3 regions of the Sporosarcina sp. AD_1 genome follow, and region 2 is predicted to be linked to each of the others. Evidence: riboswitches for the same ligand, from Rfam matches in the RefSeq annotation. Region 2 holds a riboswitch; each other region holds the start of a gene.
The links. A riboswitch is a leader RNA that binds a small molecule or an ion and turns the genes downstream of it on or off. The one in region 2 is predicted to bind thiamine pyrophosphate.

Region 1 (4,905 bases), on a different contig from region 2:
TCCAAACATCTTCTGCATGAAACGCACCTGTCAATCTCCCATCTCTCATTAACAGAATACGGTCCGCAATCGCATAAGCAAACTTCATATCATGAGTGACAATGAGAAACGCCGTGCCTTCCTTGGCTCTTTCGTCAATCAAGCGTGACAGCTCCTGCAACGAAACGGCATCTTGGCCGGAGGTAGGTTCGTCCATTAAAATGACATCCCGCCCGTCGCTAAGCATAGCCGCAATGGCAACACGCCGTTTCTGCCCGTGGCTCACAGCGAACGGGTGGGAACCGGCAACCTGCTCCAGTTGCATCGCCTCCATTATTTCACGTGACCTCTCTCCTCCTCCGTAAGCGATCTCCTCTTCCACTGTTGTAGTAATGAAAAGAAACTCCGGAGATTGTGGAACATATCCTAATGCCTTCGGAGCGACCGTCCCTTTCGCTGGAATCAAACCGGCGAGCGCTTTCAGCATCGTTGACTTCCCGCTCCCATTAGCACCTGCCAGTACAGCTATTTCTCCCTTTTGAAGTGTAAAAGAAGCTTGCTGGAGAAAGGTAGACGTGCACAGTTTCTCTACCCGCAAAGCACATTCCTTTCGAATAGAAGGTGTACGCTTTTTTATTTCGCTTAGTTGCTGCTGTCCTTGCAGCACGATTTCCCGATTAAAAAATCGTTCCCATAAATCCAAGCGATGCTCAATTGCCACAACAGTAAATCCGCGTTCCTGCTGCAATCGGTCAAGCAAACAGACAAAGGACTGGGCAGAGATCGGATCCAAATGAGAGAGTGGTTCATCGAGCAACAGGATTTCAGGTTCCATGATCAAAGCACAAGCGAGCGCAATCTGTTGCTTTTCCCCGCCTGATAATTGCTGGATAACCGCATGACGAAAATCAGTCAGCCCGGTTAATCGCAAAACGTCTTCTATTTTCCCATCCATTTCAGATCGCGGCGTCCGCAAGTTTTCGAGAGTGAACGCCAGCTCCTCTTCGACTGTGCGCATGCAAAATTGGGAGTCAGGGTCTTGGAAGACCGTCGCAATTCGGCGATTTACCTCGCCCGGGACATATTCATGGGCGTCCTTTCCGAATATCAAGACACGGCCTTTCAATTTCCCATCGCAGTTTTCCGGATACAGCCGGTTGATTACATAGAGGATCGTTGATTTACCGCAACCGCTCGGTCCCGTGAGGACAACCCGCTCCCCTGCCTGAATGGAAAACGAAAGGTCTTCGACTAACCACGCCGTTTCATCCGGATACCGAAAAGAGACCGATTGAAACGCAATGACATCATGCACGCGCGTCACCCTTCACAGCCCGTGCAATCGGATAGCCCCGAAGCGACCCAGTCGCCAGCAAACCATCCACGACAAACTTCCCGCCGACACCGGCAATGAGCGCCCCACTCGCAATTCGGATACCGAGCATTAAAAGAATATAACCCGGTTGGAATACTGAAAACCCGCCGAGCAGATAGCCATAAGCGAAACTGAAAATGGAGGAACCAACCCCCGCCAACATAAGAACAGGCAGCGTAAAACGTTTATAGCCAGTTGCCGCAAAAGCAGCTTCCGCCCCTAGCCCTTGAATGAGTCCGGATAAAATTAAACGCGGCCCGACTGCATTCCCAAGGAGCACCTCGATTGCAGCTGCAATGGTTTCCGAAATGACAGCGGCTCCAGGTTTCCGGATAATATACATACAAATGATCGACACGATGAACCAAATACCGAAAATCCATTCATACGCAATCGGCCCGATAAAGCCAGACCAAATATTACCGACATGCAAAAACAATAAATAGACGATACCAAACACGACAGAAAACAAAGCCATCAAAACGACTTCTTTCAGCTTCCACTTCGCAAGCATATTAGCGTCCTCCTTCATGGGAAGGACTGTTGATGCTCATGGACACCGTCATGACAAGATGGCGATGCTGGTCAGATCGCGCATTTGTAAAGGCTTCTTCATAGAACGCGAACACCTCATGAATATCGCCATGGATGCCGCTTGCGTAATGCATCGACTCATTAAAGACACCCTGCTCCTTCGCACGGTCCACTTCGCGATAAATTATATCCATATAAGAAGGATTATTCATCGGATACAAAGCAAACTGGGAGGACACATACTGTTTCGTGTCATCCGTATTCAATAATTCATCGTCAACCTCTAAATAGGCATCTCCCGCACTATCGCCCGGACAGCCTGCAGAAAACGTGCCGGATAGGGCAACGTGCTTTCCACTCTTTGCCGCGAGCAGTGTCAGTGCCTTCGCCACATTGAAAACATGCGCCTGCTTCCCGCGGATCACCGTGGACACATCATCCGTATGCATCCAAACAGCCGACGTATCCGTCTCCTCCAGCGCCCCCTTAATAATCGAAACAAAATCATCTGCCATCGGATACAGCGAAAACCGGAATCCGACAATTGGACTCGTACCACATAGCATGGTCAAAACCCCCTCTGAATTTTTCATAAAAAAAGAGACTACATCCGAGGAGATGTAGCCACTTGTCCATTTGCAAACAAAGGGAAAGTCACTACACTTCCCCACGCAGGCATTATCCTGATCGGGTCATAAGGGATCGGAGCCACGCTCACATCTCAGCCAAAAACGGCACCCCTAGTGCAGAAACGGTATGTAGTTCAATTTTATGATTGCCATCAGTATAGTACATGGGGGAGTGATTGTAAACAGGGCGGATTGTTGAGGTGCTCGTTGTTGAATTAATGGAGAGCGCCTGGAAAATGACAATTTGGGTCGGCTAGTTGTTGATATTTAGAGAGGTGAGACTGGACGCCGGCAGTTGGGCTTGATAGATAGGAAGGGTCTTAGGATTTGTTTTAGTTTACTGGCGTTCATTTTGATTTTCTGGCGTTCAGCCGGGTTATCTGGCGTTCATTTTGATTTTCTGGCGTTCAGCCGGATTATCTGGCGTTCATTTTGATTTTCTGGCGTTCAGACGGAGTTATTGGCGTTCATTTTGATTTATTGGCGTTCAGCTGGAGTTATTGGCGTTCATTTTGATTTTCTGGCGTTCAGCTGGAGTTATTGGCGTTCATTTTGATTTATTGGCGTTCATCTGGAGTTATTGGCGTTCATTTTGATTTATTGGCGTTCAGCCGGAGTTATTGGCGTTCATTTTGATTTTCTGGCGTTCAGACGGAGATATTGGCGTTCATTTTGATTTATTGGCGTTCAGACGGAGTTATTGGCGTTCAGCTGGAATTATTGGCGTTCGTTTTGATTTATTAGCGTTAAGCCGGATTATCTGGCGTCAGCCCGGTACCCCGCCCAATAAAATTAAAAAACACCAGCCATCCTCCCGGCCGGTGCTTCTTAACTTGCATTCTTTTGTAAATCCTCATATATCGCACGCGCTTTTTCTTCTGCATGCTCTTTATCTTTGGCATATACTGTAATTAGTTTGTTTTCAAAGATAAAATTCCATTGTTTTGACATATCTATCACCTGCCTTCATGTAAACCACCTATTATCTATTCCACGTTTGCAGGTGCGTTAAACATTATTCTCTTAATACTATTCTAGAACACTTTTTAAGCCGACGGATTTCCATATAAAATAATCCTGGCGATTCCGACAAAATATTCGGATTCTCGAATAATGTGATTGAGGAGTGTCTTTGCGAACGGGTTATCCTTCGCTGCGGCGCTGTTTACTTCAATTTCTCGGCATAGGTCAATAAACTTTAAGCTCTCGTCCAGGCAGTATTTTATCAGTTCTGTTACTTGCTCTTGGAGTTCCTCAAATGTATACCCCATCCGATTGACCGTTTCCACGTAACTCACGACTTGCTGATGAGTTTCCGTCAACGCTTGTTCCCACTCTTTTAGGGCTTGCACATATTCCGGCTCCAGTCCATCCAGTGCCTCCCGAATAACTTCGGTGTGCTCCGCCTCCTGGTGTTTCCAGAACTCCGCCTCGTCCAGCAAACGCAAAGGCATTTGATTTCCATAATAATATTGCATGCACGATCCCCTTCCTCCACAGTACATGTTACTGTATGAACTGCAGAGGAATGATATGCCAGGAATCACCCGACATATTTTATATACGATTTGTCTTAGCTAGTTTTACTGTCTGTCTTTACAGAAACCTATTCGTATTCCCTTTAGCCGCCAGAAACTAATTTGTACTCTCCTAATTCATTAATGTAGCTCTTACTCGTGTTTGGATATTTATATAGTAGTAACTACACAGTATGAGAACTATACTGAATCCGCTCCATGGATCCGTGCATCCCAATTACAGAAATACCAGCTGTACCCATAGAAATAACAAAGTCAAAGTTATGACCGTTGTAAGTGGTATGACAATTACGGAGACGCTTAAATAATCTCTCCACGTAATTTTTATTTTACTTTTACGTAGAAGATGCATCCAAATTAATGAGGCAAGCGTTCCAATTGGCAATAGCAAGGATCCCATATCACTTCCAATGATATTTGCCAGATAAATAGTTTTTAAAGTTATGGGATCTAATCCCATCTCGGTTAATGTAATGGTCCCTATCATCAGGGCCGGGTGGTTGTTAAATAAATTCGATAGGAAAGATACTAAAACACCCATAACGATGCTTGCTTGAAATAAACCCTGTTCGACAATCGGTCTACAAAAATTGACGAGCATGGATGTCAGTCCGACATTATGCATACCATAAATGATCACATACATTGAAAAAGCAAAAATTAAGATATGCCATGGTGTCTTTTTCAGGATATCGCTTGGACTAATGCGGAGATAAAACCATCTCCATAACAAAAGTACAGTGGAACCAAAAACAGCAACGATCTCAATTGGAATTTGTACATAAGATGCGATGAAAAGCAGACTTCTTATTACGAGTACAAACAGCAATATCTTTAACATGAACTTCGT
Region 2 (4,905 bases):
CGCTTGCCATTTTGTAGAGAAGATTGAGAACGGAACGATTGCAGCAAAAGGGTTTGAAGAAGCTGTCTTTTAATAAAAGAAGAGAACGTCTTCTCTTCATATCAATCGACAAATAGAAAAACGGCCCTCACAAGGCCGTTTTTCTTCTATATTATATATCCACTCTTGCGCCATGGTCTTCCTTTTCCGCTTTCCGGTAAACCCCTTTCGCAACAGCAAGGTCAAAATAGGCTGCACCCACACATTTGAAGAAAGTGATTTCCTCCTCGTGATCGCGTCCTTTGATTTGCCCTGTGACAAGGTTGACGAGTTCTCCATGCACATTGTCGAATGACCAGTCTGTCTGCTCGGCGGCGTGAATCAGTTCGCCCGCCTCTTCTTTCACGCCATGCAAATCATCCACTACGATTTTAGAGCAGTTAAAAATAAAGGTTTGATCGACTTCCCGCATATGAGGCAAATAGGAGCCCACTCCGTTCACATGGGTTCCGGGCTGTATGGCTTCCCCGCTGAATACCGGTGTCGCTGACCGGGTTGCACAGTTAATAATATCCGCACGTCGAACAGCAGAATCGACGTCTTTCACCACTTCAATTTGAACGTCTTCTCCTACTCTGCCTTCCGTTCGTAGCCGTTCTGCAAATGCCATTGCTTTTGATTCCGTCGGATTGACGAGCAGGATTTCCTTGATGGGACGAACTGCAAGCACTCCTAGAACTTGCTCATACGCCATTCCCCCGGTTCCGATTGCACAGAGGACAGTAGCATTCGTTTTTGCCAAACGTTCTGTGGCCAGCGCGCTCATAGCACCGGTCCGCAACCTCGTTAAATAGGAAGCATTCAAGAGAGCGAGATGCCGGCCATCCGTGGCATTCGTGACTAAAATTACCCCTTGGGTCGTTGGCATGCCATTCGTTTTGGGATTTCCCGGGAAAATGGACACAGTTTTATTTGTCGCGATGCCTTCGGCCAAATCTGCACAAGGCATATAAAGAATGGAAGCATCTTGCCCGGGGAACTCAATGACTGTCCGTGGCGGGTTTTCCACCTTTCCGGCCGCAAGTGAATGGAGCACATCTGCTACATCTCGCACGGCGTCTTTCATGCCGTACATTTCCATTATTTGCGCTTCATTCATTGTAATCATATGATCCCTCTTTCTTTTTCTTAGCTGAACTCTTTATTGCCAATCGTTGTCTTTTCCGCAGGAACTGCTGTTATGTCGTCTAAGTGCTGGTCTCTCCGGTCACGAACCGCCCAAATGGCAAGCAGTGATAGGCCGGCCGTAAAAATGATATATAAAGCAACCGGGACATACGAATTATTGAACTTCAGTAGCAATGCTGTAGCAATCAAAGGCGCTGTCCCCCCTGCTAATGCTGCTCCAATTTGATACCCAAGTGAAATGCCCGTATATCTGACTTCAGCTGAAAAGATTTCCGAAAACATCGTTCCGAGTACAGCCGTAATCGGCGACCAGATGATGCCAAGTCCAACGATTGTCGCAATGAACATCATCAGGTTCGAACCTTGATGCAGCATCCAGAAATACGGAAACGCATAGAGTCCCATCGCAATCGTTCCGTACACATATAGCGGTTTTCTGCCAACCTTATCAGATAGGCGTCCCATAATTGGAATCAAGATCGTTGTAATAATCGTTGCGACCATGACAGCCATAAGCACTTCATTGTTCGAATGCCCTACATGCTGCGTTGCGTAAGAAACGACGAATGTCCCGAAAATATAAAACGGCGCCGTCTCGACAACTTTTGCTCCGATGGCTATTAGAACTTCACGCCAATGGTATTTAAATGTATCGACAACCGGCACCTTTGGAATGGATCCCTTTGCTTTCACTTCCCGGAATGAAGGCGTTTCCTCAATGCCTTTGCGGATCCAAAGACCAAACAAGACGAGCAAGGAACTTAATAGGAACGGCACACGCCATCCCCAGCTCATGAAGGCTTCTTCCGGAAGCAAAGTCATTATAGACAAAGCGAACGTTCCAAGTACCATTCCAATTGTGACGCCCATTTGCGGAACGGAACCAAAGAAACCGCGCTTCTCCTTCGGTGCATATTCAACAGCGAGCAACATGGCGCCTCCCCACTCGCCCCCGATGCCCAGCCCTTGAATAAGCCGCAAGGTGATCAATAGAATCGGTGCCCAAATGCCGATCGCGTAATAGGTAGGCAGCAGCCCCATTCCAAATGTCGCAATCCCCATGAGGCTTAAAGTCAAAACAAGCGTTTTCTTGCGTCCGATTTTATCCCCGATATGACTAAAAATGACTCCCCCAAGCGGACGAATGAAAAACGACAATGCAAATGAGGCATACGCTAGTATTAAACCGATCGACGGATCTTCCGAAACGAAAAACATCGTATTAAAGACAAGAGCCGCCACGGTACCGTAAAGGAAATAATCGAACCATTCGATGGAGCTTCCAACTAAACTTGCAATTAATACCCTTCTCATATCCCTTTTCTCCATACACTTACCCCCTAAGTTACTGTAAATTGAAGTGTCACTTCAATTTTGTTATAATGTTAATCAACAAATAGTAGTCTGTCAATATCGAATTTTTATTTGAAATTAATTTCTGAAAAAAGGATGCGACTTGGATGTCAAAGGAACTGGGTCTAAAGATCAGATCCATCAGGAAACAAAGAGAGCTGACGCTGAAGGAAATCGCGGATGCAACCGGCTTCTCGATCAGTTTCCTATCCCAGCTGGAACGGGGTAAATCGTCAGCTACACTTGAATCGTTAAAGAAAATTGCGATGGTCCTCCATGTCAGTCCCGGCCATTTTTTTGACGAGGAGGCGCCTGAACAGCCCGGCGGATCCTTGATGATTGACCGGATTGCCACGTCTGGCATCCATTATCAAAACTTGGCGCCTGGATTGGATTCGCTGGATTTCATGCCGATGCGTGTGACGCTCGAACCTGGCGAAGATGGCGGGCAGCCGATTATCCACTCTGGACAGGAATTTGTATATGTACTGGATGGCATTCTCTCAGTCGAAGTTGCGGGAAACCAGCATGAGCTGACTAAAGGAGAGTCGTTATTTTACAGTGCTCAGGAATCGCATTACTGGTATAACCGGAGCGATGCGGACGTTGTATTTCTCTGTGTTAGTTCGGATACGGGAAAACCGAGCGCTACATAACTGGTTCCTCTTCCCTGCTTGATAAACTTGGAAACTGTGTTATAGTGATGGTGAAAACTAAAAAGGATAGACCACTAGGGGAGTCTTTGTGAAAGACTGAGACGTGTATGAATACATGGACCCTTTGAACCTGATCTGGATCATACCAGCGGAGGGAAGTGGATTCGCACGTCTTCCTAGGGGATATTCCGCCTGATTTGCGAGCCGCTTTCTTCAACGTTGTGTTGAATGAAGGCGGCTTTTTTGGTTTTCCAACAAGACAAAGGAGTGGTTGGAGATGACATTTTGTGAAGAGGTACGGAAAGAATGTGACGCCATTTGGGAAGCGAGCTTTGAACACCCTTTCGTTCGAAGTCTTGCTGAAGGAACATTGCCGGAAGACGTGTTTCGCTATTACGTATTGCAGGATTCCTATTACTTAACGCATTTCGCGAAAGTGCATGCGCTGGCGGCCGTACAGGCTCAAGACCTTCCGACTGTTAAACGTTTCGCACAGCATGCGGAGGAGACTTGCGGAGCGGAAATCTCATTGCATGAAGGATTTTTCGACCTGCTCGGTGTGACAGAACGAGATTTGGCGGAATTCAAGCCGGCTCCTGCGGCGTATGCGTATACTTCGCATTTATACAGAGCTGCAATGGAAGGGGATCTCGCTGCGACACTTTCTGCTTTGCTTCCTTGTTACTGGCTTTATTATGAAATTGGAGAGCGTTTGAAAGACGCCAAGCCCAATCATCCAATCTATGACAAATGGATTGCTACCTATAGCTCGGAATGGTTTGAAGCGGCCACAACTGAACAAATCACGCGCTTGAATCAACTGACGGAGTCGCTGTCTCCGGCAAGGCGTGAAGAAGTGAAAGCCCATTTTATTAAAAGCAGCCATTATGAATGGCAATTTTGGGAGATGGCTTGGACAAAAGAACAGTGGGCTACTGCAGAAGAAGATGTGATTCTCAGATGAGCCGTGAAGTGAATTTCGTTTATAAACTGCGCGCGGACAATCCACTCATCCATTGTATGACGAACATCGTAGTCGCTAATTTCCAAGCAAATGGTTTGCTTGCACTCGGCGCTTCGCCCATCATGGCGGATGCTTTCGAGGAAGCGGCTGATATTGCCGCCCTCTCCTCTTGTACTTTATTGAACATTGGAACGCTCGATGCGAGTAAGTTGGAGGCCATGATCGAGGCAGGCAAAAGCGCGAATAAACATGGAAAACCAGTCATTGTCGATCCCGTCGGTGCCGGTGCTACGCCGTTTCGCAAACGAGCAGTTGAGAGATTGTTGCAGACTCTTGATGTTATGTTGATTCGAGGAAACGCCGGCGAGATTGCCGCTCTGGCAAATGTCGAATGGACTGCAAAAGGAGTGGATGCCGGATCAGGTTCAGCTGACATTGCCGCCGTTGCACAGAAATTGGCTCAACAGCATCGCTGCCTTGTGGCAGTAACTGGTGAGGTGGATGTTGTGACCGATGGCGAAACAATTATGCGAATTACCGGCGGCCATCCACTTATGACACGAATTACAGGGGCGGGCTGTCTGCTAAGCGCGGTATGTGCTGCATTTTTGGCATCAGCACCTGCCGATGCGAAGAATGCCGTAGCTTCAGCTCTCGCCTTTTATAAAAAGGCAGGCGAATGGGCCGCAGCCAGGGCGGAAGGTCCAGGGGATTTTTCGATCCATTTGTTGAACGCTCTCCATTCATTGGACGGATCTTTGATTG
Region 3 (4,905 bases), on a different contig from region 2:
CCTTTCCCATGTGGAAGGAATCCATGCCCTGGCCTTCATGAACAATGTCGACCAGCTCCGCATGAAAGAAATCAAACTGCAATACAATGAAGCCCCGATTGCCGTATTGTACTCGGATATGCGCAAATTCGAACGGCAAGAAACATTGGAGGCCTTCCGAAAAGGAGACATCCACATCCTCATCGCCACGGACCTGGCGGCCAGAGGGTTGGACATCGACGGATTAACACATGTGATCCACGTCGACGTGCCGCATACGATTGAACAATACTTACACCGATCGGGCCGCACAGGCCGAGCCGGACAAGACGGCGAAGTCCTGACGTTGCTATCCTATCCAGAAGAGAAGGACTACCGAAAACTCACCAAGGAATTCAAGCCCGTCCAGAAAATCTGGTATCAAGGCAAGCTGATGGAAGGCAACGCAAAAACAAAAGCCCAGCCATCCAGCCAAAAAACAAACTCCGGGAAAGCACAAAGCAAGAAAAAACGAAAATAAGCAATAAACAGGAGGCCTGAGATGGTCTCCTTTTTTGATTGAAATGAAGGGGGGAGGGTTCGTTTAAGCTGACAGATTGCTTGTATATTTAGTTGAGTGCTCGAATAAGCAGGGGCAGTGCTTGCATATTTCCGAACCGCTCGATTAAGTGAGTTAACCGCTCGTATATTCTCCGTACCTCTCGATTCAGTCGTACAACCACTCGTATATTTCCCATACCGCTCGATTATTCAAAAGACCGCTCGTAAGTGGACCCGAACCTCTCGTATATCCTCGCCAACCGCTCGTATGTTTTCCTGCACCTCATGAGTAACCGGAGATACCGATCGTTACTTGATCCTCCATCTTGCTCATGTTAAACCTCTCAGCAATTTCCGAACCGCTCGATTAAGTGAGATAACCGCTCGTATATTCTCCGTACCTCTCGATTCAGTCGTGCAACCTCTCGTATATTTCCCATACCGCTCGATTATTCAAAAGACCGCTCGTAAGTGGACCCGAACCTCTCGTATGTTTTCCTGCACCTCACGAGTAACCGGATATACCGATCATAACTCGATCCTCCATCCTGCTTATGTTAACCTCTCGGCAATTTCCGAACGGCTCGATAAAGTGAGTTAACCGCTCGTATATTCTCCGTACCTCTCGATTCAGCCGTACAACCACTCGTATATTTCCCATACCGCTCGATTATTCAAAAGACCGCTCGTAAGTGGACCCGAACCTCTCGTATATCCTCGCCAACCGCTCGTATGCTTCCCCTAACCGCACGACTAACCGAGAATACAATCGAACTCCATGCACAAAATAAAAAAGACCGAACGAAGTCGGTCTTTTCCAATTACAATTGAGTTAGAATAATCGGTTCATCTTTTGTGACGATGATGGTATGTTCGATTTGGGCGACGAGTGATTTGTCTGGTGTGGCGAATGTCCAGCCGTCGCTTAATTCGACGATATGCTCTGCTTTTTCCGAGATGAAAGGTTCTACGGCGAGGACCATTCCTTCTTTCATCAAGGTTTTGTCCCATGCATCATAGTAGTTCAGAATATGCTGGGGCTCTTCGTGCAAGGATGTGCCGATTCCGTGGCCAGTCAAGTTTTTAATGACGGTGAGGCCGTGTTCTTTTGCTTCACGCTCGACAGCTTTTCCGATTTGATTTAGACGGGAGCCGGCTTTGACTTTTGTCATGGCGCGATCGAATGAAGTTTTGGCGACGTCGCATAGTTTTTGTTTTCTTTCATCCGGGGTGCCGACTACGAAGGAAATGCCGGTGTCAGCAAAGTAGCCGCCGTATGAGCCGGATACGTCGATGTTGACGAGGTCGCCGTCTTGGATCACTTTGGAGCCTGGAATGCCGTGCGCCACTTCATGGTTGACGCTGATGCATGTGTACCCAGGGAAATCGTATTGGTCGATTGGAGCTGAGACGGCCCCTTTTTCTTGGAACAGGCGTCCGCCAAGTTCGTCCAGTTCTTTTGTAGTAATGCCAGGGACAGCTGCTTCTTTCATGGCTTCCCGTATTTCAGCGACAATGCGCCCTATTTTTTTCAACGCTTCTATTTCTTCATTTGTTTTAACTATCATCGTTTCCAAGTCCTTTCTTCCGCCTTACTTTTCCATCCACTACTATATCATACGATTGGAGTTCGCAAAGCGATGATGCTTTTTTTATTGTATGCAAAGGGGGCTGTCTTATCTCAGCACCTTTACCCCTTGGTATACATTCCAAACGATGATAACGAGTGACAGGACGCCGTAAACAGCCATGAAGAGGAAAGGAACCAGGCTCCAGAAATCGAATTGGCCGGTCATTAAGCTGGTCATTCGATTCTCAAAGGAGACGAGAGAAAGAGACAGAATGACGAACCCTGCGATCAGGACGACAACAGGTGCCAAATGGGAAATCAATGAACGTTTGGCGTGTGTTTTCACTTCACGTTCGTTTGTAATAAAGTAGACGATGACAGGCAGTAGAAGTGGTGCGAAAAAAATACTGAAATAGCATAGAGCGGAAAGAATTTTATTATTGTCCATTGAAATACCTCCGTTAACAGAAGACTTAGATAATAAACGCTTCTTCTAATCATCTTGTTTATAAGTCATTTATCATATACAATGATATCGACAATTGAATTACAAGACCACAAGGGGGGCCGTTTGGCTGAGAGTGGACATTTTGTCCTGACCCTTCGAACCTGTAAGTTCATACTTGCGTAGGGATGTGGATGGAAACTGACATGATTTGATGTCTCGGTTCTATCCGGGATGTCTTTTTTTTGTCTTCCCGTATCCCTCCAAAACTAGGAGGAGGAGAAGTAGATTGGATCGTAAACGTCTACAATTATTGTTGGAAGTTGCAATACTTGGAGCACTTTCTTTTGTGCTCGACAATCTTACATTATTTAAGATGCCCCAAGGAGGTTCTGTGACTCTTTCCATGCTGCCGGTCATCATCATGGCGTATCGTTGGGGGATAGCTGGAGGAATGTTAACGGGTCTATTGACTGGCATTCTGCAAGCAGCTATAGGAGGGTATGTCATCCACCCAGTCCAAGCCTTTCTTGACTACTTTGGTGCTTATACTTTCGTCGGGCTTGCTGGGGTCACATTTGGGTGGCTCAATAAAAGCAGGAAGGCCGGAAATAAAGGCTCCATGGCTGCTGCAATCATTGTAGGAACCGTCCTGGGAGGTCTTCTTCGATATATGGCACATGTGATCGGTGGAGTCGTATTCTTTTCCGAATACGCCGGTGATCAGCCTGTCTGGATATATTCACTTGTATATAATGGTTGGTACATGATCCCATCCATTATCATCTGTGCCACGGCTGCTGTATTATTGTTCACAACTGCACCGCGCCTCATACAACGCACATAGAAAAAATGCCGCTCTTCTACAAAGGAAGAGTGGCATTTTTATTCCCTTTTCATCTCTCTGACAAACAGGAAGCTTGCTGCCAGCACGGCCGTCAAGAAAATGGCGGCTGCTGAAACGAACAATTCCTCCGTCCCATTTTTTACAGCAATTCCGATGAAACTCCAAATGAAGATCAGATTACATACATAATCTCTGTGGTGGTACATAAAATGTAACGCGCCAGCTGTTGCCACCGTCATGTAAATAACCGTCCAGAGGGGGTCGCTTAAACCCCAGCCGCTCCATTCATGAAGCATTAGCAAATAGCTAAGATTGGTAATCCATCCGAATGAAGCCCAGGCAAGGAACGCGGCAATCGGTACGCGGCCGGTTATTGTGTTCTCTCGTTTCGGGTACGTGAAGTAGAGGAGCAATAACAGGGCCACCAACATGCTTTTGGCAAGAAGCGCCCAGCTAAACAGTTCGAAATGCCATAACAAGATCCAAGCGATTTGAGAAGCGCATGCGGAAGTGAAAAGTACAGTTCTTCTTACTCTCAGACGTTTATCGGAAGTCCCTTTGAAGATCCAGTAAAAGAGCAGCCCGTAAATGACGCCCCATATGATGAAGACATAGTTAGCCGGAATAAAAAGAACGGGGATCCGATTGGTAATTTCAGTTGTTGTACTGCCATTGATGGAGACGAAGTTCCCGATAATAGTCAATAGGATGAGTGCAAGCAGGGAAAGCGCCATAATAAGTGATTTTGCCATACGTAATCCTCCTATCCCTAAGTATACAGAGGAATGAGCAGAAGTGCTCGTGAAAGTATGAAAATTCCTTAACAAATCGTTTATTTCGATTCCCGAATATTCATGGTATAATAAAACCGGAATTGTTGAAAAAATAACTAAATGATTTGGGGGAAATGACGTTGACTAAATTAGCATATTCTCAAGTATGGGATTTAGATGTGTTTTTCAAGGGGGGCAGTGAATCGGAAGAACTTCGCTCGCATTTGGACGAAGCATCGAATAAAATAAGTGTACTGGAAAAAAGCATTGAGGCTTTCCAGACACCGACTTCAAAAGAAGATGCCGGTCGGGTTCTGCAACTGCTTGAAGAGGTAAAAGACACCACATTGCATTTGAGACAAGCGGGAGCTGTTATCGGATGTTTCCTCGCAGCTGACACGACAGACAAGAAAGCGCTTGTCCTGCAGGCAGAAACTATGTCGTTAAGCGCACGTTTTGCTACGGCTGATCTTGGGCTGCAACAAAAGTTAGCTCAGACGGAAACTGACGTATGGGAGCAATTGCTGCAGACGGACCAATTGAAAGACTTCACATTCATCCTCAGTGAATGGAGAGAAGAAGTGAAGATGAAGCTGTCTCAAGAAGAGGAAAGCCTGATTACAGCTTTGAGCGTGGACGGCTACCACGGATGGGGTCAGTTTTACAATCAATTAATCGGTGATATTAAGGTTAAGCTGAAGGTGGATGGTGAAGAGAAGATCCTTTCAGTTGGACAAGCAAACAATTTAAG

Region 1: it holds a riboswitch for thiamine pyrophosphate, as region 2 does, so the genes downstream of both, ACSW3C_RS17575 (YkoF family thiamine/hydroxymethylpyrimidine-binding protein) here and tenA (thiaminase II) in region 2, are expected to answer to the same signal.
Region 3: it holds a riboswitch for thiamine pyrophosphate, as region 2 does, so the genes downstream of both, thiT (energy-coupled thiamine transporter ThiT) here and tenA (thiaminase II) in region 2, are expected to answer to the same signal.

What each region holds. Positions count from the first base shown of each region.
Region 1 is NZ_JBPVIR010000010.1:49,615-54,519, forward strand. Features, by position in the region: gene ACSW3C_RS17565 (ABC transporter ATP-binding protein) at 1-1,294, opposite strand, end outside; gene ACSW3C_RS17570 (ECF transporter S component) at 1,287-1,868, opposite strand; gene ACSW3C_RS17575 (YkoF family thiamine/hydroxymethylpyrimidine-binding protein) at 1,870-2,454, opposite strand; TPP riboswitch at 2,536-2,640, opposite strand; gene ACSW3C_RS17580 (hypothetical protein) at 2,813-2,953, shown strand; gene ACSW3C_RS17585 (hypothetical protein) at 3,138-3,428, shown strand; gene ACSW3C_RS17590 (DUF2935 domain-containing protein) at 3,564-3,995, opposite strand; gene ACSW3C_RS17595 (arsenic transporter) at 4,273-4,905, opposite strand, start outside.
Region 2 is NZ_JBPVIR010000005.1:311,796-316,700, forward strand. Features, by position in the region: gene ACSW3C_RS12085 (ABC transporter ATP-binding protein) at 1-73, shown strand, start outside; gene ACSW3C_RS12090 (ornithine cyclodeaminase family protein) at 152-1,147, opposite strand; gene ACSW3C_RS12095 (MFS transporter) at 1,168-2,496, opposite strand; gene ACSW3C_RS12100 (helix-turn-helix domain-containing protein) at 2,628-3,176, shown strand; TPP riboswitch at 3,243-3,350, shown strand; gene tenA (thiaminase II) at 3,454-4,140, shown strand; gene thiM (hydroxyethylthiazole kinase) at 4,068-4,905, shown strand, end outside.
Region 3 is NZ_JBPVIR010000014.1:9,305-14,209, forward strand. Features, by position in the region: gene ACSW3C_RS19115 (DEAD/DEAH box helicase) at 1-499, shown strand, start outside; gene map (type I methionyl aminopeptidase) at 1,341-2,087, opposite strand; gene ACSW3C_RS19125 (magnetosome magnetite crystal formation protein family) at 2,196-2,537, opposite strand; TPP riboswitch at 2,640-2,740, shown strand; gene thiT (energy-coupled thiamine transporter ThiT) at 2,824-3,381, shown strand; gene ACSW3C_RS19135 (tryptophan-rich sensory protein) at 3,420-4,133, opposite strand; gene ACSW3C_RS19140 (M3 family oligoendopeptidase) at 4,295-4,905, shown strand, end outside.